One region of the Bradyrhizobium sp. AUGA SZCCT0431 genome, then DNA from elsewhere that is predicted to be linked to it. Evidence: predicted binding sites of a transcription regulator. Region 1 holds the regulator's gene; each other region holds the start of a gene.

What was found. The regulator LexA, encoded in region 1, represses DNA repair genes until DNA is damaged. The targets are predictions, from matches to a motif close to TGTTCNNNNTGTGTTCNG.
Region 2: dinB (DNA polymerase IV) is a predicted target of LexA. The motif match lies at 6,672-6,689, and genes of this name have one in related genera.
Region 3: uvrA (excinuclease ABC subunit UvrA) is a predicted target of LexA. The motif match lies at 2,082-2,099, and genes of this name have one in related genera.
Region 4: JQ567_RS16695 (DNA recombination protein RmuC) is a predicted target of LexA. The motif match lies at 6,480-6,497, and genes of this name have one in related genera.

The regions. Positions count from the first base shown of each region.
Region 1 is NZ_JAFCLR010000002.1:159,040-166,617, forward strand. It holds gene JQ567_RS02505 (YadA-like family protein) at 1-1,033, opposite strand, end outside; gene glp (gephyrin-like molybdotransferase Glp) at 1,329-2,540, shown strand; gene lexA (transcriptional repressor LexA) at 2,781-3,488, shown strand; gene JQ567_RS02520 (hypothetical protein) at 3,762-4,001, shown strand; gene JQ567_RS02525 (hypothetical protein) at 4,141-4,557, shown strand; gene JQ567_RS02530 (ComEC/Rec2 family competence protein) at 4,600-6,912, opposite strand; gene JQ567_RS02535 (SPW repeat protein) at 7,116-7,478, opposite strand.
Region 2 is NZ_JAFCLR010000025.1:17,690-25,267, reverse strand. It holds gene JQ567_RS23405 (2-dehydro-3-deoxy-6-phosphogalactonate aldolase) at 1-27, opposite strand, end outside; gene JQ567_RS23400 (2-dehydro-3-deoxygalactonokinase) at 41-949, opposite strand; gene JQ567_RS23395 (xanthine dehydrogenase family protein molybdopterin-binding subunit) at 889-3,279, opposite strand; gene JQ567_RS23390 (hypothetical protein) at 3,499-3,672, shown strand; gene JQ567_RS23385 (DMT family transporter) at 3,756-4,682, opposite strand; gene JQ567_RS23380 (helix-turn-helix domain-containing protein) at 4,841-5,215, shown strand; gene dinB (DNA polymerase IV) at 5,383-6,630, opposite strand; gene JQ567_RS23370 (adenylate/guanylate cyclase domain-containing protein) at 6,740-7,578, opposite strand, start outside.
Region 3 is NZ_JAFCLR010000009.1:182,887-190,464, reverse strand. It holds gene uvrA (excinuclease ABC subunit UvrA) at 1-1,995, opposite strand, end outside; gene JQ567_RS11125 (outer membrane protein) at 2,292-3,047, opposite strand; gene JQ567_RS11120 (single-stranded DNA-binding protein) at 3,513-4,004, shown strand; gene JQ567_RS11115 (DUF2306 domain-containing protein) at 4,261-4,659, shown strand; gene gyrA (DNA gyrase subunit A) at 4,884-7,578, shown strand, end outside.
Region 4 is NZ_JAFCLR010000015.1:78,910-86,487, reverse strand. It holds gene JQ567_RS16725 (DNA polymerase III subunit gamma/tau) at 1-1,676, shown strand, start outside; gene JQ567_RS16720 (YbaB/EbfC family nucleoid-associated protein) at 1,713-2,033, shown strand; gene recR (recombination mediator RecR) at 2,073-2,678, shown strand; gene JQ567_RS16710 (hypothetical protein) at 2,698-3,129, shown strand; gene JQ567_RS16705 (AmpG family muropeptide MFS transporter) at 3,307-4,671, opposite strand; gene JQ567_RS16700 (GIY-YIG nuclease family protein) at 4,867-5,214, opposite strand; gene JQ567_RS16695 (DNA recombination protein RmuC) at 5,241-6,449, opposite strand; gene def (peptide deformylase) at 6,621-7,148, shown strand; gene fmt (methionyl-tRNA formyltransferase) at 7,330-7,578, shown strand, end outside.

The DNA of each region.
Region 1 (7,578 bases):
CCCCGGTCGCGGTGCTGGAGCCGCCGGTCGCGGTGGCGAAGTCGCCGGTGGCGGTGGCGCCGGTGCCCGTTGCCGTCGCGAAGTTACCGTTGGCGGCGCTGAACACCCCGGTCGCGGTTGCCTGGGCGCCGTTCGCGGTGCTGGCGTAGCCGGTCGCGGTCGTTTGCAGGCCGTTGGCATGGCTGCTTACGCCCGTCGCGGAGGCCTGATCGCCGTTGGCAAAGCTGCCCATGCCGGTCGCGGTCGCGGCAGCGCCGTTCGCAACACTGCCGGTGCCGGTCGCAGTGGCTTGACCGCCATTGGCCTGACTGGCCATGCCCGTTGCCGTGGCTTGACCGCCGTTCGCCTGGCTGTTGTACCCGGTCGCCGTCGACTGCGCGCCGTTCGCGATGGCGTTGCTGCCGGTCGCCGTCGCGAAGTCCCCACTGGCGCTGCTTTGCGTGCCCGTTGCGGTCGCGTTGGTGCCATTCGCAGCGCTGAACGCACCTGTGGCGGCAGCGAAATCGCCGTTCGCGAATCCGCCGTTACCGGTGGCCGTTGCCAAATTGCCAATCGCACGGCTGTTCTGACCGGTTGCAGTTGCAAAGTTGCCGGTGGCATTGGCGTTCTGACCGGTTACGGTAGCCCCGCCGCCGTTCGCGACGCTGTCCTGCCCGGTCGCCGTCGCGTGATCGCCGGTGGCGTTGCTGTTCGAACCCGTCGCGGTCGCAGCGATGCCGTTCGCGGTCGCGCCGTTCCCGTACGCGGTCGCGAAGATTCCGTTCGCGTTGGCACCGAAGCCGATGGCCGTGGCGGCGGCGCCGGTCGGAACGGCGGCCGTGCAGTCTCCCGCCAGCCCTGTCGCGGTGGAGTAGCATTGCGCGAACGCCGGGGAGACGCCGAGCACAGTCATCATCCCGGCTGCCGCCGCGAGGCTGCGCATGGTCCCGCCGCAGAGCATGCTGCTCGCCAGCAGGCTCGCCCGGCGGTCGGATGGAAAAAACACACCGCGCGGGGATACCGAAACCGTTGCCGTCGCTATCGCCGCCGTCATCGTCCGCTCCGCATTCGCGCGAAACCGGCTCGTGCAAGCCAGCCCGTGGCTGACCAAAACTTTGCCTGCCCACACCCCAATCCGAGGGAACCCTAACCGAATCGCAGACGTGAACAAATCGCTGGCGCGGTCCACGGCGGTATCCGCCTGATGTCATGAGCGATTGCGGAACGATGTTGCCGTTCAGCAACAAGATGGCGCGCTTTTGCCTCCGCCACCGCTCTCCGTTATGAAAGCGCCCACGATCGCTCCCCAGGCCGAATCCAGATTGGATCGCGATCGAGGAGAAACTGCCGTGGCCCTGATGCCGGTTGTTGATGCGCTGGCCGCGATCCTTGCGGGCGCCGATCCCTTGCCCGAGGAAATGGTCGCACTCGACACCGCCTGGCATCGCGTGCTCGCGCGCGACCTTGCCGCACTCCGCACGCAACCGCCGCAGGCAATGTCGGCGATGGACGGCTATGCGGTGCGATCGGCAGACGCCGCCGATCTCTCCGCGCGGCTGAAGGTGATCGGCGAGGTCGCGGCGGGCCGCCCGTTCGAACGCAAGGTGGCCCCGGGCGAAGCGGTCAGGATTTTCACCGGCGGGGTGATCCCTGATGGCGCCGACGCCGTCATCATCCAGGAAGACACGGCCGCCAGCGGCGACTACATCACGATCACGGAAACCGCCAAACCGGGACGGCATATCCGCGCCGCCGGCGCCGATTTCCGCGAGGGCGATGTGCTGCTCACCAGGGGAAGCCGCCTCACCGAACGCGATCTGTCGCTCGCCGCCGGCATGAACTATCCGGAACTCGCCGTGCATCGCCGCCCCAAAGTGGCGGTGCTCGCCACCGGCGACGAGCTCGTGATGCCGGGCTCGATCCCGGGCCCCGGTCAGATCGTCTACTCCAACGGCTACGCGCTGCGCGCGCTGGCGCGGGCCGAGGGCGCCGAGACCGTCGATTTCGGCATCGCCGCCGACACGGTCGAGGCGACCACGGAGGGCATCCGCTGCGCCCGCGCATCGGGCGCCGACATCCTGATTACGATGGGCGGAGCCTCGGTCGGCGACCACGACCTCGTCAAGCGCTCGCTGGAGGCCGAGGGCGTCGCCATGGCGTTCTGGCGCATCGCGATGCGGCCGGGCAAGCCGATGATGCACGGGCGCCTCGGGGCGATGCGGGTGATCGGCCTGCCCGGCAATCCGGTCTCGTCCTATGTCTGCGGCTTCCTGTTTCTGGTGCCGCTGATTCGCGCGCTGTCGGGCCGAAAAACCATCCATCACGTGCGTGAGACCGCCCTGCTCGGCCGCGATCTTCCCGCCAACGACCAGCGCGAAGACTATTTGCGCGCACGGCTCGAGCCGCGCGAAGACGGTGCGTTGATCGCGGTGCCGGTGAGCCACCAGGATTCGTCGCTGCTTGGAAATCTCGCTGCGGCACGGGCGCTTTTGATACGTCCGCCGTTTGCGCCGGCGCTGCCGAAAGGCGCGCCATGCGAGTTCCTGCGCCTGCCGGAATGACGCATGGCGACGGCCTGTTCGGGCGAAGTCGGCGCGCGTTCACCTGAAATTAAGTGGTTGCGGAACATGTATCGAACATATAGTGTCCGTTCATGATTTGTTTCGAGATCTGGTGTCTACAAACGGGAGTTTTGGACTTCCGAATTTGAGACCGCACTCGCAACTGAGAACCGCGAAACTGAAGAACCGCGAAACTGAACGACCACGAATTACGACGCGCCAACCGGGGGATTGCTCGAGATGCTTACGCGCAAACAGTATGAACTTCTGCGTTTCATCAACGAACGGCTCAAGGAAGCCGGCGTGCCGCCCTCCTTCGACGAAATGAAGGATGCGCTCGACCTCCGCTCCAAGTCCGGCATCCACCGCCTCATCACCGCCCTGGAAGAGCGCGGGTTCATCCGCCGCCTGCCCAACCGCGCCCGCGCCATCGAAGTCATCAAGCTGCCCGAACTTGCGGGAGCCGGTAACGGCAACGGCCGCCGCGGCTTCACCCCCAGCGTCATCGAAGGCACGCTCGGCAAGGTCCGCGCCGCCAGCGCGCCCGCCGAGGACGACGGCAACCGTCCGGTCGCCGTTCCCGTGATGGGCCGGATCGCCGCCGGTACGCCGATCGAGGCGCTGCAGACCCGCAGCCACACCATCAGCGTACCGCCTGACATGCTCGGCTCCGGCGAACATTACGCGCTCGAAGTACGCGGCGATTCCATGGTGGACGCCGGCATTCTCGACGGCGACATGGCGCTGATCCAGCGCAACGAGACCGCCGACACCGGCGATATCGTCGTGGCGCTGATCGACGAGGAGGAAGCCACCCTGAAACGCTTCCGCCGCCGCGGCGCTTCGATCGCGCTGGAGCCCGCCAACACTTCCTATGAAGTCCGCATCCTGCCGCCGAACCGGGTCCGGATTCAGGGCAAGCTGATCGGGCTGTACCGGAAGTACTGAGGGCGGCCCGCTTCCGCGGGCGTCAGTGGCGTCACTCCTTATCCGAAGTCGTCATGCCGGCCATGCCGCCTTCGCGTGGATGGCCGGGCATAGGCGAGCGGAAGCGACGCCGTCCCTCGGACGGCTGTACCCGGCCCTGACGGAGAACGATGGGGCCACGCGTCCCACAATTGCCCAGAATGCGGCAAAAACTGTGCGTGCGAGGATGGTGGTTTGACGCGTTTTCTTCGACTCGAAGACGCAAAAACCGGGGGGCGAGACGTGGTCAGCAATATGATCACCAAGATCACCTGGCAGAGGGCGGGACTCGTGACCGAGCCGGGCCGCTACATGCTCCGGTTCGGCTGGCTGACGGTGACGGCGGAAGATCTTGCGATCTGGCAGCAATATCCGGAAGCTGCGTTCACGCTGGTCGCGCTGCCCGGGATTGCCGACGACGGAAGGGAGCAATTCCATCTCGGCGCCTTCGAACTGCCGCTGCCGCCGATGCCCGAAGATCCGCAGCCGCCGTAGCGCGTTTGTGATCGGGCACGCCGGCCTTTCGGTCGCACAAATGTCCAGAACAGGAATAGACTTTGCTCAAGTCCACTCTGATAGAGGCCAGCGCCTCGAGGGAGGCACGGGTCTCTATCTCTTACGAGGGAGCGATCCGATGTGTGACTATAGTTTGCACGCGATGGCGACGCGTCCCGCTGAGGTCGGCGAGACACTGATATCGACCACCTTCCGCGGCACCTCGACCCGCGGCTTTGCCAGCGAACGCGACCCCGCAGTCGCGGTCTGCATGCTGCCCGGGACCGAACTGGCCTTCGCGCAAGACGTCAAATACGACAATCGCTGGATCTGGACGCGGACGATCGGTTTCCGCGTCGGCAAGTTCAACACCATTGATCCGCACATCAGGGAACGTCACCACGACGCGATCGAATTTCCCGATGGGAGCCATGTGCTGGTGACGCAGCTTTGCGAGGGTCAGCGCGTCACGGTGCTGCAATTGCCGGTGGTGCATCCGATTCCCGAGCGCACAACAACGAAGGCGGACACGGCGACACCGCTTTCCACCGGTTGAATTCCGCGCCGCCGGTCGCGACCCGCCGGGGAACGTGAATCCTTATTCCTCGGCCTGCAGATCCGCTTCCGACGGGGTCGCATCGACAGCACGCGGCGCGTTGCGGCGTGGCGCGAGGATGGTTGTCTCCGCGTCACCCTCGCCCGCGGTCGCTGGCGACCATGGGCGATCGACGCCCCGCGGCTTGACGGCATCGATGGTAAATCCGCTGCCGCTTCGCCGCAGCACCATGGCGCCCTGCCGCCGCAGACGCTCCGCATCGATCACAGAAGCGCCGCACGCCGCAGGCGCCTGCCTTGCGGTCACCACCAGCGCCGCGCGCTCACAATCATCCGCCAGCGCTTCCGGCCGCAGCGCCAATGCCACGAACCCGCCACCGGCGCCTTGCGTCACGCAGCCGCTCTCGTCGCATGAGACGCCCTCGGTGAGCGAGGCATCGGCAGGCTTTCGCGCGTCGGCATCCGCCGCCAGCCATTCTTTGACGAGGAAGCCATCCCTCGCAGCCCCCGTCGAAGTCCCCTTGGCCGCGCGCATCAAATGCAGTTTGCCGTCCTGGCCGCGGACACCGACATTGCGCCCGTCGGCGGAGATCAGGATGTCCGGCTGCGGCACCCTCGCCGCCCACACTGCCGCCACCAGCACCACGGCCGCGCCGGCATAGCGCAGCGGCGTTCGCAACAGGCCGAGCAGGATGATGCCGATACTCGCCGCAATCAACGGGCCGATGCCGAACGCCGGCACACGACCGACCGCGCCCGGCAAGGCCGCGACCCATTGCGTGACAACAATCATCCAGTCGATGCCGACGCCCATGATGGCCCAGAACACGCCGTCAAAACCAAAGGGCATCGCAACCAGGCCGAGCAGGCCCGCCGGCATCACCAGCGCCGAGACCACCGGCATCGCGGCCAGATTGGCGAGCACGCCGTAGGGCGTCACCCGGTGGAAATGAAACGCCGCGTAAGGCGTGGTGGCGAGGCCCGCCACCAATGAGGCCAGCAGCAGCATCGAGATCTCGCGGCCGCCCCACAGCGCCACCTGCGCGGTCGCGGAATGATCCGGCTGCGCGAACAGGCGCGGCATGCCGAGCTGCACCAGCGCCACCAGCCCGAGGGTCGCCGCAAACGACATCTGGAAGCTCGGATGCACCAGCGCCTCCGGTGCAATGGTCAAGACAATGAGCGCCGCAACCGCGAGCGTTCGAAACGTGATGGCGCGGCGGTCTACCATGACCGCGATCAGCACCACCGCCGTCATGAAGAACGAACGCTGGGTCGCGACTTCAGCTCCCGACAGCAACAGATAAAATGCCGACGCGGCCAGCGCCGCCACCGCCGACCATTTCTTGATCGCAAAACCAACCGTGAGCGTTGGGAACAGCGCCAGCAGCGCCCGTACCGCAAAAAACACGACGCCCGCGACCACCGCCATGTGATAGCCGGAGATTGACAGCACGTGGCCGAGGCCGGAGATGAACATCGCCTCGTTGACGGGCTCGGAGATAGCGTCGCGCCGGCCGGTCAGAAGCGCGGTCGCGATCGCGCGCTTGTCGCCTTCCAGCGTGGTCCGGATCCGCGCATCGATCGCGTCCCGCATGCCTTGCATGAACGCCGAATAGCGCAGCTTCCAGCCGCCTCCATCAGGCGCTTCCGCGGTCTTGATCGCGCCCATCACGAAGCCGGAGGCGCCGATGCCGGAGAAGAACATGTCGCGGCCGAAATCGTAACTGCCCGGCCGCAACGGTGTCAGCGGCGGCAACAGCCGCGCTTTCAATTCGACAAAGCTGCCGACCGCGGGCGCGGTACCCTTCTTGACCGAAAGCCGCACGCGCTCGAGTTTGGTCGATCCGCGCGCGCTCTCCATGGTCACGACGCGCAGCACAAAACGGTCGGTGCGCTCGCGGATGTCGCGGGTCTCGACGAATCCGGTCAGCGCCACCGAGAACATCGGCCGCGCCAGCACGCCATGCGCGATCCGCGCCGTCTTCCAGGTCGCAATCGCAAAGCCGGCGGCGACGGCAGCGATCATCACAGCGACCGGAAACATTTTGTGCCGCCGCAGCAAGAACGCCGCCGCGCACAGCGCGATGGCGGTGACGGCCGCGACCGACAGCACCGGCTCATGATCGGCGGCAAAATAGAAGGCGATGCCGGTGCCGAACGCGACTGGCACCCAGGGCAGCAGGCGGCCTGCGCCGGCTTCCGCGCGCGCCCATGTGCGCAAAGTCTCGATGAACGGCGGCAGGGCGCTGATGCTGATCGGCGCATAGCCGCCCGCCGGCGCCACCGCCTGGCGCGGCGGCCAGGTTCCGGCGTAGCCCCGTCTGCCGCCCGGCGTGCTGCCCTGCTCCGCCATCCCACGCCTTGGAGTATCCCTGTTTTCACAAAGCTACTGGAAGTGGCTATCCGCGGGATAGTGGAACAGATGCGGAATGCGGAGGAAAGAATGTCCGCCGTTGTCGGGCCGAGCCCTTGCCAATGTGATGTCGCCGAGCCAATTCCTCTCCTCCCGACCGCAAGTCGATAACGGTCGGGCCAAAGGCTCGGCAACCACCCTTCTCAGCTGGCTGGATGATGCCAGCGATCGTGCCACCAGGTGCTGAAATCGCGATCGGTCGTTAGTTCCCAGGCTGCAAGCACAATCACCAATATGCCTGAGACCACGCTGCTTGCCGTGGCCGGTACCGACCCGTAGCCGACCGTCCAAGGTACTGCCACCAGAGCCAGACCGATGAGGATCTCTCCCCATTCCTCCAGATAGGAGGGAATGATGAATCCCTCTACGGCAAACAGAATGACGCACAAGCCAAGGGCGATGGTTATCGCGACTTCTGCCCCGGCAAAGCCCAGGGCGAACGGCGACACGACCAGCCACACGCCCAACAACAGGCTGCCGGCGTCCTGCCAATGTTGAATGCGCATGATACTCACCTCCTCTCCTCCATGAATATGGTGGGGCCGCGCAAAAAAACGCGTTCCTCAACCTGCGTTGTGTTGCCGCTGCTGCTGCCCCGGCGCCGTC
Region 2 (7,578 bases), on a different contig from region 1:
CATCGGCGGGAATGGAACAGGGTTCACAAATTTGGTCCTTCTATAAAGTCCAGATGGCCTTGGCAGCCAAGGCAAGACCGCGGCGGACCGCATCATCGGAATCGATGGATTGGACCGCAACGGAAAGACTGTCAAACGCCAATCGATACAGCGCCTCGAGCCTGCCTGACGCGACCAAAGTGATGTCGCGTCTCGACCGATCGCCGGCCAGTCCCGCCGCCAGTTCGAGGCCGATCAGGGTTCCCGATATTTTCTCGCGGGCCGAGGCCGGGCTGCCGCCAAATAGAAGCTGACCCGAGCGCACCTGGAACAGCAAATTGGCCGCAAATGCAGGCGCCTCAAAGGCGGCAACGACAGCCGATCTGAAGGCCTGGGTATCCACGGCTTCGCCCGCGTTCGCCACGGCCAGCGACAGGATCGTCCCTTGCGATACGGCGCTGAAGAGTTCGCCGGTCATGAACGTGGTGAAGCGTTCGACGGTCCCACCACGCACGCTCGCCCATTTCGAATGGGTGCCGGGCATGCAGACCAGCGCTTCACCATCTGCGCCGAGGGCACCGAGCAACTGGGTCTCTTCGCCCCGCATCACGTCCGGCGCTTTGGGGTCGCGCTGCGCGATGCCTGGAAGGATGCGGATATCGCGGGATTGACCGGGAACCGGGACGGCACGCTGCAGGATGGATGTGAGGCTTGCCGGCGTATCGATATATCCCGCTTCAACCCAGCCCTGCCGGGCGCCCGCCATGCCGCAGATGATGACAGGCAGGTGATCGGCGGCGCCGACGGCATCGAGATGCGACTGCAACACGGCGGCAAAGCCGATCTTGGCGGCCGCCATCATGCCTTCATCGCTGCGTCGTTCCGCCAGCACGTCGCCGGAGCTTTCCATCAGCCAAAGCCGGAAGCTGCTGGTGCCCCAATCGACGGCGACATAGGCGGCCTGGCCCATTTCGAAATCCGTCCTGATGTTCGTGCTTTCTGTATGGCGCTCCACACCAGATACGGCGTCGCCGGCATGTCCAGTTCATTGATACCGAGCGGTGACAAGGCATCGAGCACGGCGTTCATGATGGTTTGCGGCGCGGCGATGCTGCCGGCCTGCCCGGTTCCTTTTACGCCGAGCGGATTCGATTTGGTCGGCGCCGATTCGTTCAGGCCGCCGGCAAAATTCGGCAGGTCCTGCGCGCGCGGCAGCGTGTAGTCCATGAAGGAGCCGCTGAGCAGCTGCCCCTCGGGATCGAACACGATGTGCTCCAGCAGCGACTGTCCGATGCCTTGCGCCACCCCGCCATGCACCTGGCTGAGCGCCACGCGCGGATTGATGAGGCGGCCGAAATCATCGACGATGGTGTAGCGATCGAGCCGCACGACGCCGGTATCGGGATCGATCTCGACTTCCGCGACATGGCAACCGTTCGGAAAATTGTAGAGCTCGGAACTGTTGGTCGCGCTTCCCTCAAGCCCCGGCGTCAATCCCTCCGGCAGATTGGCGGCATCCCGTGCGGCATCGGCTACCTTGCCGATCTCGATGGCGCGCTCGGAGGATTTCACGACAAAGCGGCCATCGACAAACATCACCTGGCCGGCGGGCGCCTGCAGCAGATGCGCTGAAATCAGCCGGCCCTTCTCGATCAACCTCTCAATCGCCATCACCAAAGCGGTACCGCCCATATGCATCGAACGCGCGCCGCCATGGCCGTTGCCGCCCGGCAGAAAATCCGTGTCGCCCTGCTGGAAGCGGAATGCATCGATCGGCAATCCGAGCAGGTCGGCCGCGACCTGCGGATAGGCGGTCTCGTGGCCCTGACCGTTGGACTGCGTACCGACCGCCAGCGACACCGTACCGTCGGCCTCGAACGCGGCCCGCGCCATTTCCAACGGCACACCGCGGGACGTTTCGAGAAAGCAGGCAATCCCGAGGCCGCGCAGCAGGCCGGCCTTGTCAGATTGTTTGCGCCGCTTGCGAAAACCGTCGCGATCGGCGAGCGCGACCGCGTCGTCCAGATTGGCCTTGAAGCGGCCGCCGTCGATCTTCATGCCCATCGCGGTGCGATGCGGAAACCTGCTGACGATGTTGCGGCGGCGCAATTTGACGGCGTCGATGCCGGTTTTGATCGCTGCAAGATTCACCAGCCGCTCGATCAGATAATTGGCTTCGGGCTTGCCGGCGCCGCGATAGGCGTCGATCGGCGGCGTGTTGGTGAAAGCGCCGCGCACTTCGTAAAACACCGAGGGGATGTCATAGACGCCGCCGATCGCGCTGCCGGCCGCATTGGTGGAGCTGATCGGGCCGCTGGTCGACAGATACGCGCCCATATTGGCGACCGCCTTCACTTCCAGCGCGAGAAACCGGCCGTCGGTGTCGAGTGCGAGCCGCGCACGGGAAAAGAAATCGCGGCCATGCGCCGAGCTGACGAAATCTTCTGATCGTTCGCAGACCCAGCGGACCGGGCGGCCGAGCTTCCTTGCGGCCCACAGCACCAGCACATATTCGGGATAGACATAGTTCTTCATCCCAAAACCGCCGCCGACATCAGGCACCACCACGCGCAAGCGCTCGAGCGGAATCTTGAAGACGGCGCTAGCTAGCACCTTGCGGGTGTCGTGGACGGCCTGACCGGTCACCGACAGCAGAAATTGATCCGTCTTGCGATCATGAAAGCCGATCGCGGCGCGCGTCTCCAGGGGAGCGGCCACGACGCGATTGTTGAACAGGTCGCATTCGACGATATGCGCGGCCTCTGCCATTGCCAGGTCAACTGCCGCCGCGTCGCCCCTATGGAATAGGAAAGCGGAATTGCCCGGCGCCTCCTTCCAAAGCAGCGGAGCGTCCGGCTTTAGCGCCGCGGTCGCCATGGTGACGCAGGGCTTGGGCTCATAGGCGATGTCGACCGCTTCGGCGGCCGCCACCGCCGCCTCCAGCGTCTCCGCCACAATGAGGACGACGGGATCGCCGACATGCCGCACGAAATCACGGGCCAGCGCGGGGCGCGGCGGCGCGATGATCGGCTCGACCGCGTCAATCACGGTGACGCAGGGCAATTCGCCGATCCCGTCGGCCGCGAGGTCGGCCTCGGAAAGCACCGCCACGACGCCGGGGAGCGCGCGCGCCGCGTCCAGACCGAGCTTGACGATGCGGGCGAAAGCATGAGGCGAGCGGACGACATGGGCGTGCAGCACATCAGCCACGCGATCATTGGCGACATAGGTCCCGCGCCCGGTGAGGAAGCGAACATCTTCCAGCCGGTTCAGGGACTTGCCTTGATAACGATCGCGCAACCACTCACCTCCTTGGCGAAGCAACAAGGGTTATATTGGGCGCTTGCGGAGACCGCCACCCTCCTTGCCCCGTCGAATTTGGGTTGCCGGCGCTGTCGGCGGCCTCGCGCACCGTTCGAAGGTGTGGGGGCAGGCCGAATATCCGGCCTGTGCTCGCCATCACAGAATGCGTGCCTCGCCTGCGCGACAAAGGGCGCTGATCAGCAACAGGAGATGGAAATGATCACCCAGGAACGCGAAACCGACCTGCTTTCAGGTGAAAGCAGTCAGCTTTCGATCGTCGAACTCGACGCCGTGTCCGGTGGAAGGATTCGGTGGATCGATATTCACATGCCCTACAAGGACTTCATCAAAATGCCGGTGAGCGGCCCTGCGCCGACACGATACGCTTGAGGGTGGATCTCCGAAGGCCGGGTCCGATCTGGACCCGGTCGATTGGGCAGGACCAAGCGGACATCCCGAACCGAGGTGTTCCTCTAGCGGGCCGGGCCCGACGACGTCTGCCGGGCCCAATTCCTGTTGGCCGAGACGACACCGGTGCCAACCAGGATCCCGACGAGAACGAGGGCCATACCGGCGACCAGCTCCACCGTCAGCGATTCGCCGAGCATCGCGATGCCCAGCGCCATCGCCGTGATCGGATTGAGCGTCAGGTACAACACGGTTGTCGTCGGCGGCAGCCAGCGCAATGCCCACATGAAAAGCGAAAACTGCAGAACACCGGCAACTGTGCCAAGAAACACCACCGCGATCCATCCTTTTGTACTGAGCGCCGGCAGAGCAGCGCTGCCTTGCTGGAGACCAACAACCGGCAACAAGACAGCGACGGCGAATGCCATCGCCAATGCCGTGACGAAAATCGGCCCGTGGCGCATCAGGGTTGCGCGGCTGAAAACGGAGTAGATGGCGGCGCAGAAGACGCTCAGGAGCATCAGGGCGTCTCCGACCATGTAATCGGTATTTCCCCGCCCGAATGCAGCGGTGCCAAACGCCACGGCGATGCCTGAAAACGCCAGCACGACACCTGCCACCTTCGCGGTGGTCAGCTTCTCTCGGCCGAAGGCAGCTGCGACGATCAGGGTCTGGATCGGTATCGTCGCCAGACCAACCGCGCCACGCGCGGCCGGCACGTACTGGAGCGATGCATTGAAGGCCCAGGGAAAAAGCACAAAGAACAGAATCCCGAACCCGGCGATCTTTGCACACTCGGATAGCGCAAGGCCGCCGCGCGGCCACATCGCCAGCAGAAACGGCGCAAAGCAGGCGATCGAGATCAGATAGCGGTAGAAGACCAGCGAGATCGGGTCGATCTCTCCAATGACGGAGCGCGTGGCAACGACGGCAGCCCCTGCGATCAAGGCCGCTGCCGCCGCGGCAGCATGGGCGAGTACGATTCTGTTCATGACGTCGCCACCTCGATCAGCCGCCCGGCGGCAGCCAGTCACTTTAAAATCGAAAGTTACACTAGCCATGACACTTTAAAAATGCAAGTCGGTCTGATAAATTGTCGAGGGACACCGTTCCGGGCAGGTTCGGTGCTGGAAAAGCGGGCACGTTCGCCATGGCAAAACATGACTTCCGATCGACATGCTCCATCGCGCGTGCGCTGGAAGTCGTGGGCGACAAGTGGACCCTGCTCATCGTTCGTGACCTGATGTGGCACGGCAAGCAGACCTTTCAGGCGCTGCAGGACAGCGCTGAACGCGTCCCGTCCAACATTCTCTCCGAACGGCTCAAGCGGCTTGCGGAATGGGGCCTGGTGAAACGCGAGCCCTACCAGCAAAACCCTGTCCGATACGCCTATCAGCTGACCGACGAAGGAAAGCGCCTGGAGCCCGTCCTGCTGCAGATCATGAATTGGGGCCACGAGCACCTCGGTGGGGGGCGCTACGACCCGAAATCAGGCAAGAGCTGGAAAGCGCGAACCGGGCTTTAAGCGCGCGACTAGAGCCTTTTCCGTTCCGATGGAATCGGAACGGAGCTCTAGATTCTTGTTTTGACGCGTTTTCTTGACGCGAACCGGTATCCACTTCGCTGGAAAACGCTCTAGTTCGATCTGTCGCTGGATCGCTCCCGGCAACGCTTTCGTATTGAGGAGGAAGTTCACAGGTCCTTTTCGGCGAGTTTGCGAAACGCGTCGGGAACGGAAGAAGAGACGCCCAGCGCCACCGATCCGTAGCCGATCGAATCCCATCCGAAGCGATCGCGGATTTTATCGACCGCATGGTCAGCCGCCCCACGTGCCATGCCTCTTTTGGTGCCGGGGCGGCGTGCTTCATCGTCAAGTCCGAGCGGGAGCTCGAGCTCCACATCCCGCTGCTCTCCAAGATGCGATACGGAAATCGCCAGGAGCGAAATGGTTTTCTCGTGAGGATGATCGGCGAGGACAGCGCGCACCAGCTCCTCGGCGACCTCGGCCAGAATCAGGGTCGCGGAGACCGGCGCGTCGAGCGTGACCGAACGCGTGACTGAGTTCAGATTGGCGAAGCGAACGCGGACCGTCACGGTCCGCCCAGGCCTGGACTTGGCGCGCAGCCGGCTGCCGATTCGGTCAGCAAGGTGAAGCAAGGTGGATCGAACAACCCGCTCTTCGGCGGGTTTCCTGCCAAGCGCCGATTGCGCTCCTGCCGATCGAGCCCGGCGGTGAGTCTTGATTTCCCGTGGATCACGATTCCACGCCAGCGACGCGAGTTTCGTCCCTGCCGCGGAACCAAGCACCCGCTTGAGCGAACATCCCGGTGTCGCTGCCAGTTGCCCGATCGTGAGCACGCCGATTTCGGCCAGCCGTGTCCGCGTCGCCGGACCCACGCCCCACATCAGCTCGACCGGCAGGTGGTGAAGGAATCTGAGCTCCGTATCGGGATCGACAACGACGAGCCCATCGGGTTTGGCCACTTGCGAAGCAATTTTCGCCAGATGCTTGGTGCGCGCGACACCGACCGAGATCGGAAGGCCAAGCTCCGCGCGCACGCGTTGGCGGATGGCCATCGCGATTTCGGCAGGCGGACCGAACAGATGGGTGCAGCCCGCGACGTCGGCAAAGGCCTCGTCGATGGAGATCCGCTCGACGAGGGGCGTGAAATCGCCGATCACCTTGATGGCGGCATCGCCCAGCCGTTGGTATTCCCTGAAATGCCCGCTGACAAAAATGAGGTGCGGACAGAGTTCGCACGCTTGCCGTCCGGGCATGCCGCCGCGGACACCGAAGGCCTTGGCTTCGTAAGACGCGGCAAGCACAACCCCACCACCGACGGCAATGGGTTTGCCGCGCAGCGATGGATCAAGCAGCTGCTCTACCGAGGCATAGAAAGCATCCAGGTCCGCATGGAGGATGGTGGCTGTCGTTGCCATCCGACCGTTCGCCCATGACGTTTCGACGAGGTTCTCGCAGAGAGAACATAATGAGAACAAGAACGCCTTGTGTCAAGCGATCGGAGACGCGCGGGCGTAGATCGGGCATTCAGCCGTGATACGCAAACAGCTCGATCGGGTCATTGAAGCCGCGCACCGGATGTTCACCGACGCGCTCGAGATCGAAATCGCCTTCGACAGAGTCGGCGAACGCGCGGGACAGCAGCACCGTTTTCCCTAATTGTTTGGTGAGGGCTTCAAGACGCGAAGCCATGTTGACCGCCGGACCGATAACCGTGAAGTCGAGCCGGCTGCGCGACCCGATATTGCCGTACATGACGTCGCCGACGTGGACGCCGATGCCGTAGTTCAGCGGCGCACGGCCGGTTTCGCTGTTCTTTTCGTTCAGCGCCGTCATGGCCTGACGGGCCTCAGTCACGGCATGCAGCAGATTTGCACAGGCCGAGGGCTGGCTGAGCGGAAAAATGGCGAGCAGACCGTCGCCGATGAATTTCAGTATTTCGCCGCCATGCCGCGCGATCGGCTCCGACATCGCGTCGAAATAGCCGTTCAGGAGATCAATGACGTCATCGCGCGGCCAGTTGTCGGAGATCCGGGTGAAATCACGCAAGTCGCAGATCATGATGGCGGCGCGTACCGTGGTCCCGGTTCCGCGCCTGGTGGCGCCCGCCAGAATGAGCTCGCCGGCATGCGATCCGACATAGGTTTCCAGTAGCGTACGCGCCAGCCGGTTCTTGACCCGGATTTCGCTGACCAGCGCCAGCACCGGCAACAGTTTCAACAGGCCTGCGATATGCGCGGCGTCGAAACCGCCGGACCGGTCGGTTGCGAAGGTCACGATGTGCCGCTTGCCGAGCGTATGATAGAGCGGCCACGCCACATAGTCGGTCAGGCCTTTCGCCCGCATCTCGTCATAGACGGCGTGCT
Region 3 (7,578 bases), on a different contig from region 1:
CAGATTGTTGCCGCGGGCGTTGATGACCTTGATGGTGCGGCGATGGTTCGGCGGCTTGCGCTCGGGGATCGCCACCGACAATTCGCCGGTGAGGTATTTGCCGGTCAGCGACTTCGGATTGGCCATGACCTCGGCGGGCGTGCCTTGCGCGACGATGTGGCCGCCATGCATGCCGGCGCCGGGGCCGATGTCGAGCACGAAGTCGGCAAGGCGGATGGCGTCCTCGTCATGCTCGACCACGATCACGGTATTGCCGAGGTCGCGCAGCCGCTTCAGCGTCTCCAACAGCCGCGCATTGTCGCGCTGGTGCAGACCAATAGAAGGTTCATCCAGCACATAGAGCACGCCGGTCAGACCCGAGCCGATCTGGGAGGCGAGGCGGATGCGCTGGCTTTCGCCGCCGCTGAGCGTGCCGGACGAACGCGACAGCGTCAGATAATTGAGGCCGACGTCGAGCAGGAACGACAGCCGCTCGCGGATCTCCTTCAGCACGCGGATGGCGATCTCGTTCTGCTGGGCGTTGAGCGCCTTGGGCACGCTCTCGAACCATTCGCCGGCGCGGCGCACCGAGAGTTCGCTGATCTCGCCGATATGCTTGCCGCCGATCTTGACGCAGAGCGCCTCCGGCTTCAGCCGGTAGCCGTGGCAGCCCTCGCAGGGGATGTCGGAGAAATATTTTGCCAGTTCCTCGCGCGCCCATTCACTTTCGGTCTCGCGAAAGCGGCGATTAAGGTTGGTGATGACGCCCTCGAACGGTTTCTTGGTGTCGTAGGAACGCACCCCGTCCTCATAGGAGAACTTGATCTCGTCGTCGCCGGAGCCGTGCAGGATCGCGGCCTGCGTCTTCTTCGGCAGGTCCTTCCACTTGGTGTCGAGCGTGAATTTGTAGAACTTGCCGAGCGCGGTCAGCGTCTGGATGTAATAGGGCGAGGACGATTTGGACCAGGGCGCGATCGCGCCCTTGCGCAAGGTCAGCTCCTTGTCGGGGATGACGAGGTCCTCGTCGATATGCTGCTCGACGCCAAGGCCGCCGCAGGCCGGGCAGGCGCCATAGGGGTTGTTGAACGAGAACAGCCGGGGCTCGATCTCGGGAATGGTGAAGCCGGACACCGGGCAGGCGAATTTTTCGGAGAACAGAATCCGTTCCGGTCCGCTCTTGTCGTGGATCTTTGCGGTCTTCTTGTCGGACTTCTTTTCGGACTTCTTTTCGTCGTCGGTGCTGCCTGCGGGCGCATCGGCGTATTCGATCACCGCGAGGCCCTCGGCGAGCTTTAGCGCAGTCTCAAAACTTTCGGCGAGGCGCTGGCCGATATCGGGGCGTACCACGATGCGGTCGACCACGACGTCGATGTCGTGCGGGAATTTCTTGTCGAGCGTCGGCGCCTCGGCGAGCTCATAGAAGCTGCCGTCGATCTTGACGCGCTGAAAGCCCTTCTTGAGGTACTCGGCGAGCTCCTTCTTGTATTCGCCCTTGCGGCCACGCGCGACCGGCGCCAGCAGATAGAGCCGTGTGCCTTCAGGCAGCGCCAGCACGCGGTCGACCATCTGCGACACCAGCTGGCTCTCGATCGGCAGGCCCGTGGCGGGCGAATAGGGCACGCCGACGCGCGCCCAGAGCAGGCGCATGTAGTCGTAGATCTCGGTGACGGTGCCGACGGTCGAGCGCGGGTTCTTCGACGTCGTCTTCTGCTCGATCGAGATCGCCGGCGACAGGCCGTCGATCTGGTCGACGTCGGGCTTCTGCATCATCTCGAGGAACTGGCGCGCATAGGCGGAGAGCGACTCGACGTAGCGTCGCTGGCCCTCGGCATAGATGGTGTCGAAGGCGAGCGAGGATTTGCCGGAACCGGACAGACCGGTGAACACCGCAAGCTTGTCGCGGGGAATCTCGACGTCGATGTTTTTCAGATTGTGCTCGCGCGCGCCGCGGATCGTTATCGCGCGCGTTCCCGAGCCGGCGTTGGTTTGGCGCTTCGCCCTCAGCACTTCATCCATATCGGCATTTCCAGGCGCGTGGAGGCGCGCCACGTTGGGCGCGCATGGCCTGGGGAAAACCGGGCCGGGCGCCGATGGCAGAAAGCTGGAACGTAGGAAGAACGGGCCGGGATTTCCAGTGCTCGCAGCGAGCCATCAACGGTTTGTTTTGCAATGAGTTGCCATGGGATCGCAATGGCAGCAGATGGCAGCGGAGCCGTGGGCGGAACCAATGCGCTCAAACAAAAAGGCCACCTCAAAACAAAAAGGCCGGCGCGAGGCCGGCCTTTTCATCAAATCTTTTGGTGCAGCGAAGCTCAGTACTTCGCAATCACCGGGCCACCCCAACGATAGTTGACGCGCACGGTCACGAGATCGACGTCCTGACGGATGCGTTCGCTGAAGGTGCCGCCAGCCACATTGGTGAAGGTGGCGGTTCGGTTCCCCATGAACAGATGATCGTATTCGACGGCGGCCGACCAGTTCGGGGCGAAGCCGTATTCGAGGCCGACACCGACCACACCACCCCAGCGATTGTCATCGTTGGACGAGGCGATCAGAGCGTTGCCGACGGTGGCATTGACGCGATAGCGATCGGCGGTCACGGCTGCACCGCCCTTGACGTAAAGCAGGACGTTGTTGGCGGCGTAACCGACCTGACCGGTGAGCAGGCCGAACGCGTCGACCTTCGACCGGATGGTCGTTCCCGCGCCAAAGCCCACGGGTCCAAGGCTCACGCTGCTGCCGCTGAAGTCGGCCCAGTTGCCCTGTCCTTCGACGCCGAACACCCACGTGCCGGCCTGCCAGCGATAACCGATCTGGCCACCGGCGGTGCCGCCGCTTGCATCGTGGCAACCTTCGCTGGCAACGAACACGCCCGCGCCATTCAAGGCGTCCCAGCACTTGTGGCTCGTACCCCAGCCGCCATTGGCGCCGATGTAGAAGCCGCTCCAGTCGTAAATGGCCACGACCATCGGGGGCGCCTTGGTGTAGGGACGCGCAGCGAGGTCAGCCGCAGCAGCAGGAGCGGCAAAGGCAACGAGAGCAACAGTACCAAGCAAAAACTTCTTCATTTCAAATAGTCCCCAGTCCGTTGTCCGCTTCCCGTTGGTCCCGAAGCGTTTTCGTCCAAGACGCGAGCGCCGCGCCGTTGGATAAACCCATACGCCAATTCGACCGGAAATGCCGTCTCCGAAATGCAACACTCGCAGGAGAAGTGCCGGCCCTTCAAGGTAATGATTTGTTTATAATATCCGCCGCGCAGCTCCGGGTGGGCGCGGCGTCCGGCACGGAACACCGGCAAGGTGTGGATGACCTGAGGTTGCGCAGAACAAAACTGGAACAATGCCGCGGGCAATGCTATATGTGGATAACCGCTGCTTTGCCGAGGGATCGCTAAGTCGGGGCGGCCATCGGGCGTATAGGGTCGTCTCAAATGTCCCTGATGTGGATGAGGCGGCCAATCGGGCGGCCCGTGCCGGCCGATTGCAGCGGTCGCGCAGCAGTTTTTTGGTACCGATTTTGAGTGGAGAGCGACGATGGCGGGAAGCGTGAACAAGGTGATCCTGGTCGGAAACCTCGGCAAGGATCCGGAAATCCGGCGGACACAGGACGGGCGGCCGATCGCCAATCTGAGCATCGCGACCTCGGAAACCTGGCGCGACAAGGGTACCGGCGAGCGCAAGGAAAAGACCGAGTGGCACCGCGTCGTGATCTTCAATGAAGGGCTCTGCAAGGTCGCCGAGCAGTACCTGAAGAAGGGCGCCAAGGTTTATATCGAGGGCGCGCTGCAGACCCGCAAATGGACCGACCAGAGCGGGGTCGAGAAATACTCGACCGAAGTGGTGCTGCAGGGCTTCAATTCGACCCTGACCATGCTCGACGGCCGCTCCGGCGGCGGGGGCGGCAGTTTTGGCTCCGACGATTCCAGCGGCGATTTTGGCGGCGGCCAGGCCACTTCCGCGCCGCGCCGCGCGGTGGCCGCCGGCGCCGGGCGCAACAACGACATGGACGACGATATCCCGTTCTGATCGGGGCCTGTCAGGCCAACCGGGTTTGCGAGCCGCCGAAAAAGCAGCGGTTCGCGCAAGCTCGCTTGGCTCGTGTATATTCTTAAAGATCGGATCCAACGGATTGATTCTACGAGCACATGATTGTGCGTCGCAGCATTTTGACTCGCACCTATGTTAATGATATTTACATTAGGACATTGATTTAACGTTTTTCGTCTCGCGTTCGGCGATCAGGCGGGCCGTCGCCGGATGGAGCCTTGGGGGAGCGTCCGTCATGAGCCTCGCGCCGCTGCTGGATGCCGCCCCCGCGATCCCGCTTCATGCCTTTGCGGCGATGGCGGCGTTCGCTCTGGGCGTCGTCCAGTTCGCGGCCCCGAAGGGAACGCTGCCGCACCGGACGCTTGGCTGGATCTGGGTTGGCCTGATGGCCGTGGTCGCGATCTCCTCGTTCTGGATTCACGAGATCAGGCTGCTGGGTCCCTGGAGCCCGATCCATCTGCTGTCGATCTTCACGCCGATCATGCTGGTGCTCGGCGTGTGGTACGCGCGCCGGCACAAGGTCCGCGGCCACAAGATCACGATGATCTCGATCTTTGCGGGCGCGCTGGTTGTTGCCGGGCTGTTTACCTTCGTTCCCGGGCGGATCATGCATGCGGTGGTTTTCGGCCAGTAGGCGAAACGAACAACACCGGTTTCGACCAGCATATTTGGTCCCGGAGACGGCCGTATCGGGGGCCCGGAAATGGCTGGCGCGATGACTTGCCTGAAGGGCGCCGCGGGTCCTGTAAGTCCATGAAAAAACGAAGGGAAAAACAGCTGGCCGGGAGCGCCTTGGGGTGGTTAAAAGCCCCCCGATACGCTATATGATTCCCAGCCTAGAACTGACCGGATTCCCCTTTGTCTGACAACGATGAGAACAAGCCCGGCGAGCCGCCGGCGCCTTCCGATATTCGTCCCGTTTCCATTCTGGACGAGATGAAGCGCTCCTACCTCGATTACGCCATGAGCGTGATCGTGGCGCGTGCGCTGCCGGATGCCCGCGACGGCCTCAAGCCCGTGCACCGCCGCATTCTGTACTCGATGTACGAGCAGGGGCACACGCCGGACAAGAAATACGTCAAATCCGCGCGCGTCGTCGGTGACGTGATCGGTAAGTATCATCCGCACGGCGACCAGTCGATTTACGACGCGATGGTCCGGATGGCGCAGGAATTCTCCATGCGCGTGCCGCTGATCGACGGGCAGGGGAACTTCGGCTCGGTCGACGGCGATCCCCCGGCGGCCTACCGCTATACCGAAGCGCGCCTGACGAAATCGGCGCTCGCCGTGCTCGGCGACATCGACAAGGACACCGTCGACTTCCAGGCCAACTACGACAATTCGGAGCGGGAGCCGTCGGTTCTGCCGGCCAAGTTCCCGAACCTCCTCGTCAACGGCGCCGGCGGCATCGCCGTCGGCATGGCGACCAATATCCCCCCGCACAATCTCGGCGAAGTCATCGACGCCTGCACGGCGCTGATCGACAACCCCGCGCTCGGGATTGACGACCTCATCAACATCGTACCCGGCCCCGATTTTCCGACCGGCGGCATCATCCTCGGCCGCCAGGGCATCCGTTCGGCCTATCACCTCGGCCGCGGCTCGATCATGATGCGCGGCAAGGTCGCGATCGACACCATCCGCAAGGATCGCGAAGCGATCATCATCACCGAAATTCCCTACCAGGTGAACAAGGCCACCATGGTGGAGCGCATCGGCGAACTGGTGCGCGAGAAGAAGATCGAGGGCGTATCCGACCTGCGCGATGAATCGTCCCGCGAGGGCCTGCGCGTCGTCGTGGAACTGAAACGTGAAGCGGTGCCGGATGTCGTTCTGAACCAGCTCTATCGTTTCACGCCGCTGCAATCGAATTTCCCGGCCAACATGCTGGCGCTGGATTCCGGCCGCCCGCTGACCATGAACCTGAAGGACCTGCTGACGCTGTTCATCGCGTTCCGCGAGCAGGTCATCACGCGCCGCACCAAGTTCCTGCTCAACAAGGCCCGCGACCGCGCCCATATCCTGGTCGGACTGGCCATCGCCGTCGCAAATATCGACGAGATCATTCGCGTGATCCGCGCTTCGCCGGATCCCACCACCGCCCGCGACAGCCTGATGGCGCGGGACTGGCCGGCGCGGGATGTCGAGGCGATGATCACGCTGATCGACGATCCTCGGCACCGGATGGCGGCCGATGGTACCGCGCGGCTGTCGTTCGAGCAGGCCAAGGCCATTCTCGACCTCCGCCTGCAGCGCCTGACTGCGCTGGGCCGCGAGGAGATTTCCGAAGAGCTCGACAAGCTCGCACTGGAGATCGCCGACTATCTCGAGATTCTGCGCTCGCGTGCGCGGGTGCAGGCCATCGTCAAGGCCGAACTCGCAGAGGTGAAGGCCGATTTCGCCACCCCGCGCAAAACCGTCATCATGGAGCAGGAAGACGAGGTCGAGGACGAGGACCTGATCCAGCGCGAAGACATGGTGGTCACGGTCTCGCATGCCGGCTACGTCAAGCGCGTGCCGCTGTCGGCCTACCGGGCGCAGCGCCGCGGCGGCAAGGGCCGCGCGGGCATGCAGACCCGCGACGAGGATTTTGTCAGCCGGCTGTTCGTGGCCTCGACGCATACGCCGGTGCTGTTCTTCTCCTCGCGCGGCCAGGTCTACAAGGAAAAGGTCTGGCGGCTGCCGATGGCGGCGCCGAACGCGCGTGGCAAGGCGCTGATCAACATCCTGCCGCTGGAGCAGGGCGAACGCATCACCACCATCATGCCGCTGCCGGAGGATGAATCCTCCTGGGGCAATCTCGACGTGATGTTCGCCACCACCGGCGGCAACGTCCGCCGCAACAAGCTCTCCGACTTCGTCGATGTCCGCCGTTCCGGCATCATCGCCATGAAGCTCGACGAGGGCGAGGCGATCGTCGACGTGCAGATCTGCACCGAGCGCGACGACGTGCTGCTGACCGCCGCCGGCGGCCAGTGCATCCGCTTCCCCGTCACCGATGTGCGCGTCTTTACCGGCCGCACCTCGATGGGCGTGCGCGGCATTGCGCTTGCCGAGAACGACAAGCTGATCTCGCTGTCGATCCTGCGCCATGTCGAGACCACCTCGGACGAGCGGTCGGCGTACCAGAAGATGCGCCGCGCGGTGGCCGGCGAGACCGGCGCCGAAGAGCCCGCCGATGTCGAGGCCGAGGAGACGTCAGGTACGCTCCAGCTCTCCCAGGAGCGCTATGCCGAAATGTCGGCGCAGGAGCAGGTGGTGCTGACCGTTTCCGTCAACGGTTACGGCAAGCGCACTTCTTCCTACGAATACCGCACCACGGGGCGCGGCGGCAAAGGCATCGTCGCGATGTCGGTCAACAACCGCAACGGCAAGCTGGTGGCCTCGTTCCCGGTCGAGGATAGCGATCAGATCATGCTGGTGACCGACAAGGGCCAGTTGATCCGCTGCCCGGTCGAGGGCATCCGCATCGCAGGGCGCTCGACGCAAGGCGTGATCGTGTTCGACACCGCCGAGGACGAGCACGTGGTCTCCGTCGAGCATATCGGCGACG
Region 4 (7,578 bases), on a different contig from region 1:
GCACCGTTTCGAATGCGTTCGAAACGGGGCGAATCCCGCAGGCCTGGATTCTGACCGGGGTGCGCGGGGTCGGCAAAACCACCACGGCGCGGATTCTCGCCCGCGCGCTCAATTACGAAATGGCTGACGGCTCGGCGAAGGGGCCTGCGATCCAGATGCCGACGCTCGGCGTGCATTGCCAGGCGATCATGGAAAGCCGGCACATGGACGTGCTGGAAATGGACGCCGCGTCCCATACCGGCGTCGACGATGTCCGCCAGATCAATGACAGCGTGCGCTATGCACCGGCCTCTGCGCGCTACAAGGTCTACATCATCGACGAAGTCCACATGCTGTCGACCGCGGCCTTCAACGCGTTCCTGAAAACGCTGGAGGAGCCGCCGGAGCACGCCAAATTCGTGTTCGCGACCACCGAAATCCGCAAAGTGCCGGTCACGGTGCTGTCGCGCTGCCAGCGTTTTGACCTCCGCCGCGTCGAGGCCGACGTGCTGATGGGGCATCTGTCCAACATCGCAACCAAAGAGGGCGTCGAGGTCGAGCCGGAAGCGCTCGGCATCATCGCGCGCGCCGCCGAAGGCTCGGTGCGCGATTCGCTGTCGTTGTTCGACCAGGCGATCGCGCATGCAGCCGGCATCGTGCGCGCCGACGCCGTGCGGCAGATGCTCGGCCTCGCCGACCGCACCCGGGTGATCGACCTCTTCGAATCGCTGGCGCGCGGCGATATCGCCAGCGCCTTCAAGGAATTCCGCGAACAGTACGACGTCGGCGCCGATCCGGTGGTGGTGCTGTCCGATCTGGCCGAGTTCGTCAATTTCGTCACCCGCGTGAAAGTCGTACCGGCCACCGCCGACAACGTCGCCTATGGCGAAACTGAACGCGTGCGCGCCCGCGATTTTGCGGCAAAATTGTCGATGCGGGTGCTGTCGCGGATGTGGCAGATGCTCCTTAAAGGCATCACCGAGGTGCAGACCGCGACGCGGCCGGCGGCGGCCGCCGAAATGGTGCTGGTGCGCATCGCCTATGTCGCTGACATGCCCACCCCGGACGAAGCGATCAGGATGCTTGAACAAAATGGCGGCGGCTCGCCGGTCGTTTCGGCAAGTGCTGCGCCCTCGCGCGCGGCGCCGGCCTCGACCGTGTCCTCCATGTCGTCAGCGCCGATGCGTGCGCCCACGGTGCAGAGAACTGGCGCGGAAGCGTCCGCGCGGCCGCAAATGGCGGCGCCGGAGTCGCAGTCCGCGCCCGCTTTGCGAATCACCAGTTTTGCGCAGCTCGTCGCGCTGGCCGGCGAGAAGCGCGATCTGCTGATCAAGGCGGCACTCGAGGCCGACATGCGGCTGGTGCGCCTGGAGGATGGGCGGCTGGAAGTCGCGCTCGAGCGCCACGCGGCGCGGGCGCTGGTCAGCGATCTCTCCCGCAAGCTGGAACTATGGACCGGCCGGCGCTGGACCGTGATCGTCTCCAACGAGACCGGCCAGCCGACGGTTCGTTCGCAGAACGAGCATGCGAAGAACGAACATGCGCGGGCCGCGGAAGCCGATCCGCGCGTGCAGGAAGTGCTGGCGCGGTTCCCGGGCGCCAAGGTCGTCGAGGTGCGCAAGCTTGCCGCCGAGCCGCCGGAAACCGACGCGATCGGTGAGGACCCGGCCGAGCGTTCGGACAGCGACGACGATTGATCGATATCTTGAGAAGACGCACCCAAGGAAAACCCAATGGCTGATTTTCTCGGCATGATGAAGCAGGCGGCGCAACTGCAATCGAAGATGCAGGCGATGCAGGAAGAACTCGGCAATGTCGAAGTCGAGGGCATTTCCGGCGGCGGCATGGTTGCCGTGCGGATGACCGCGAAGATGGAAGTGAAGGGCGTCAAGATCGATCCGTCGCTGATGAAGGCGGAAGACCGCGAGATCCTCGAAGACCTGCTGGTGACCGCGCATAACGACGCCCGGCGCAAGGCGGAAACCGCGATGCAGGAAAAGATGCAGGCGCTGACCGGCGGGCTCGGCCTGCCACCAGGCCTTGGTCTTACTTGAAGCACTTGGTCATATCTGAAATGCCTGGTCTCATCTGAAATGGCTACTGCGGTTGCCGGCCCCGAAATCGAACGTCTGATCCAGCTCCTGGCGCGGCTGCCGGGGCTTGGGCCGCGTTCGGCGCGGCGCGCGGCGCTGCATCTGATCAAGAAGCGCGAGGCGCTGATGACGCCGCTCGCCGGCGCGCTGCAGGTGGCGATCGAAAAGATCCAGGTCTGCAAGACCTGCGGCAATATCGATACGCAAAATCCCTGCACGGTATGTACCGATCCGCGGCGCGATCCCACCACCATCGTCGTGGTCGCCGACGTCGCGGATTTGTGGGCGCTGGAGCGGGCCAATGCGACCAACGGCCGCTATCACGTGCTGGGCGCCACGCTGTCGCCGCTCGACGGCGTTGGCCCGCAGGATCTCACCATCGATGCGCTGGTGGCGCGCGCACATGACCAGCAGGTCGGCGAGATCATCCTGGCGCTGAATGCAACGGTTGATGGCCAGACCACGGCGCATTACATCACCGATCTGTTGCAGGAAGCCAACGTCAAGGTGACACGGCTGGCCCATGGCGTGCCGGTTGGCGGCGAGCTTGATTATCTCGATGAAGGTACGCTATCCGCAGCGATGCGGCAGCGAACGCTGTTCTAACCAAAACAACGGAACTGACATGACGAAATCACGATTCGCCAAGCGCCTTTGTATTGCGGCTACCATGGCGGCGGCCCTGGCCGCGCCTTCCGCACGGGCGCAGCAGGCCGAGCCCGCGCCGAAGCCGGGCAAGCTGATCAATGCCGGCGACGTCCTGTCGGGGGAACTCAATGCGATGAAGGTTCGCGGCGGCAAGAAAGGCAAACGCGTCGCCACCTATCAGCTGACCAGCGAGCCGCGCCGGCTGCCGCCGCCGAACGGGCTCTGCAATCTGGAGACCGGCCCCGAAACGTTCCAGCTCATCACCTCGAACGACGCGCAGGCCGCGCAACTGAAGAATTTCATCGGCAAGGAAATCTCGGTGAAGGTCGACGAAGTCGCCTGCGCGCAGGATGCCGGGCAGATGAGCGAAGCCGTGATCACCAAGTGGAGCGTCGTGACCAAGCATTAGTCGAAGTCACAACGTCGCTGTCATCGCCCGGCTCGACCGGGCGATCCAGTACGCCGCGGCCTATCGTTCAATTGTTGATGTCTCTGGAATACTGGGTCCCCGCCCCCCGTGCGCAATTGCGCACTCGGCGGGGACGACAACCGAGGTTGTTGACACAGCGTTCAACGCCCTTGCAGCCTAAACCTTCACCGGCCCCAGTTCATCGAAATGCCCGCGTCGCTGCAGCCACACCAGCAGGATCAGGCTCGGCACCGCGACCAGTACGGAGACCACGAAGAACAGCGGCCAGCCCGTCGCCTCGGCCACATAGCCCGAGCCGGAGGACAGATAGATGCGGCCGACTGACGCCAGCGCGGTGAGCAGCGCGTATTGCGTGGCGGTGTGCAGCGGGTTCTTGCATAGCGCAGAGAGATAGGCGACGAAGATCACCGTGCCGATCGCGCCGGTGAACGCTTCCACCGAGACGGCGACGGTCAGCGCCCATTGCTGCGGCCCGACCAGCGCCAGCCAGGTGAAGGTGAGATTGGACACCGCCTGCAGCAGGCCGCCGATCCACAGGCAGGTCACCAGCGAGGTGCCGCGCGCGAGGAAGCCGCCGGCGAAACCGCCGATCAGGGTCGCGGCCAGGCCGACGCCCTTGACGATGATGGCGTAGTCGTTGCGCGTAAAGCCGATGTCGATGATGAACGGCACTGTCATCGCGCCGGCGAAGGCGTCGGTGAACTTGAACAGCATCACGAACACCAGCACGACGATGGCATAGCGCTGGGTCAGGAACTCGCTGAAAGCGCCCATCGCGGCCTCGGCGATGCGGCTGACCGAAGGCTTTCCGCCTGCTGCGGCGTCAGCAATGCGGGACTGTTCCGGCTCCCGCGCGCACAGCACCGTGACGATGCCGATCAGCACCAGCGCCGCCATCGCCGCGAAACTCGCCATCCAGGCATCGAGCCGGTTCAGCCCGACATACTCGAAGCCGGTGACGAGAAACAGCGCACCGGCCGTGGACGCCACCATGCCGACGCGATAGGCCGCCACATAGGACGCCATGCCGGCGGCCTGTTCGTTCTCCGCAAGGCTTTCGACCCGGAACGCATCGACCACGATGTCCTGCGTTGCCGACGTCGTGGCGACCAGCAGGGCGCCGAGCGCCACGAAGAACGGCGAGCGTGCGGGATCGGTCAGCGCCAGTCCGAGGATCGCGGCCATCAGCAGCAGTTGGGTGAAGACCAGCCAGCCGCGCCGCCGCCCGAGCCAGCGCGTTAGCAGCGGAATGTTAAGGCCATCCACCAGCGGCGCCCACAGGAACTTGAGCGTGTAGGGCGTGCCGACCAGGGTGAACAGCCCGATGGTGCCGAGGCTGACGCCGTTCTCGCTGACCCATACCAGCAGCGTCGATCCCGACAGCGCCAGCGGCAGCCCGGACGAGAAGCCGAGCATCATCACGATCAGCACGCGCGGCTGCAGATAGACGGCAAGGCCATCGCGCCAGGTCGGCGCAGACGAGGGTGTTGCCGATGTCGAGGGGGCTTCGTTGGTGGTCATGAAGGGTTGTTAGCAGATTCGGCCGCCAAAAATGATACTGTCATCGCCCGGCCGAGCCACCCACCCGGCTGTCATCGTCCGCGAAGGCGGACGATCCAGTATTCCGCGAAGCCTCGGTTCTCCAACTATTTCCTCGTGCTACTGGATACCCCGCCTCCGCGGGGTATGACGGAGAATTGGATATAGCGGAGACATTCAAACGCCGGTTATGCTGGGGTAGAGATCATCCCAATTTGGATTGAGTTCTTCTATCAATCTGATTTTCCAGGCGCGATTCCATTTCTTCAGTAGCTTCTCGCGCTTGATCGCGTTTTCAGCGTCATCGAACTGCTCGAAATAGACCAGTTTGTCGACATCGTACTTCTTCGTGAATCCTTTGACCGACTTCAGGCGATGCTCGGCAACGCGACGAATCAGGTCGTTGGTGACGCCGACGTAAAGCGTCCCTCCGATGCGGCTGGCGAGGATATAGACGTAGAAGCTGCGGGGCCCATCGGCCGCCTCTGGGATACTGGGTCGCCCGGTCAAGCCGGGCGATGACACCGTTTGTGTAGCGCCTCCGTAGGCCCCTACTCCCCCGCCTGCAGCTTGCGTTGCAGGGGAAACAGCTCCGGTGCACCTGATTTGACGATGCGCGGGGCTTCAGCCGCTGGCTCGGACTTGCTGAAATCCAGTTCCTCGATCCGTCCGGCGCGCTTTTCGATCTTGTCGGCGGAAATCAGGATCTGGCGGACGTCCTCATTCACATCGCCAAAATGCTTTTGCAGCTTCAGCACGCGGTCGCGCAGTCGGCCGAGATCGTCGCCCAAATTAAGCACCTCGGTGCGGATCTGGTCGGCGGCGTCGCGCATCCGCGCGTCCTTGAGGATCTGCTGCATCACCTGGATCGCCAGCATCAGCAGCGACGGCGACACCAGCACGACGCGGGCGCGGTAGGCCTTCTGGATCACGTCGTCGAACCCGTCGTGAATTTCCGCGTAGACCGATTCCGACGGCACGAACATCAGCGCGGTGTCCTGGGTCTCGCCTGATATCAGATACTTCTCGGCGATGTCGTTGATGTGTCTCATCACGTCGGCGCGCAGGCGCTGGGTGGCGTATTTCTTTTCTTCGTCGGTGCGCGCGTCGTGCAGCGCGGTCATCGCTTCCAGCGGAAATTTCGCATCGATGCAGAGCGGGCGCTGGTCGGGCAGGAACACCACGCAGTCCGGCCGCTTGCCGGTCGAGAGCGTGTACTGGAATTCGTAGGCGCCCTTCGGCATGCCGTCCTGGACGATCGCTTCCATCCGCGCCTGGCCGAACGCGCCGCGCGACTGCTTGTTGGCGAGCACGTCGCGCAGTGTCGTGACCTGCGAGGTCAGGTCGGTGAGATTTTTATGCGCATTGTCGATGATGCCGAGCCGCTCATGCAGCACGCGCAAACTGTCCATGGTGTTGCGCGTGGTCGCTTCCATCGACTGGCCGACCCGGTGGGTCACCGAATCCAGCCGCTCGTTGACGGCGCGGGCCATCTCGGCCTGACGGCCGGCCAGCGCCTGTCCCATCGCATCGACCCGGCCGGTGGATTCGCTCTGCGCCCGCAGCATTTCGCTCAGGCGTTCCTCCAGCTCGTCGGCCCGGATCGCCTGCGCCATCGCGAGTTCCGCGCCGCGGCGGCCGGAGCGGGCAATCACGATGGCAATGGTCAGCAGCAGCACCAGCGCCAGCACGCCAAAGCCGATCAGCGCGTCGACGACACGAATCGGCAGGTCGCCGACCACAAAAAGAATCTCGTTCATGGCCTGCTTGTAGCCGATTCGCTGGTTAGCACGAACGAATAGGGAACATTTATGGTAAACAGATGCTTAATTTTCGTGGTTAACACCGCCTTAAAAATCATGGTTAAGGCCCCCTTAACCGGTTCCGCCGCGCATTGACCGCGGCAAACCGGCAGCTTAAATCGCCCCATCATGGCATTAAGAGAAATCATCATCCTGCCGGACAAACAGTTGCGGCTCGTCTCCAAACCCGTCGAGAAGGTGACGGCGGAGATCCGCAAGCTCGCCGACGACATGTTCGAGACCATGTACGACGCGCCCGGCATTGGCCTCGCCGCGATCCAGGTCGCGCAGCCGCTGCGGCTGATCACCATGGATCTGGCCAAGAAGACCGAGGACGGCGAGACCAGGCCGCAGCCGCGGGTCTTCATCAATCCGGAGATCATCTCCTCGTCCGAGGAACTGTCGGTGTATGAGGAAGGCTGTCTCTCGATCCCCGAATATTACGAGGCGGTGGAGCGGCCGGCGCAGGTGCGTGTGCGCTTCACCGATCTGGACGGCAAGGTGCACGAGGAGGACGCCGACGGCCTGTTCGCCACCTGCATCCAGCACGAAATCGATCACCTCAACGGCATCTTGTTCGTGGATTACTTGTCCAAGCTGAAGCGCGACCGTGTGCTGAAGAAGTTTACCAAGGCCGCGAAGAGGGCGGCGGAGTAGTTCGCAATTCGCTCCGCCTTCATGCCCGGCCTTGTGCCGGGCATCCACGTCTTTCTTTCTCGCCGCAGCAAAGACGTGGATGGCCGGGAGCGCAGACAAGTTTACGTAGTCTGCGCAAAGCAGACTACTATCGCCCTGCCATGACGAGTAGAATTAAATCGTCTCGGGATATCGTCACCACATGCCTCTTCGCTTGATCTTCATGGGCACGCCCGATTTCGCGGTGCCGACGCTGCTGGAGCTCGTGGCCCATGGCCATGACATCGCGGCCGTCTATACCCGCGCGCCGAAGCCGGCCGGGCGCGGCATGAAGCTGCAGGTAACGCCGGTCGAGCAGGAAGCGCGGCGGCTCGGCATAGCGGTTTTGACGCCGACCACATTGAAGACGCCGGACGCACTCGAAGCGTTTCGCGCGCACAACGCGGATGCC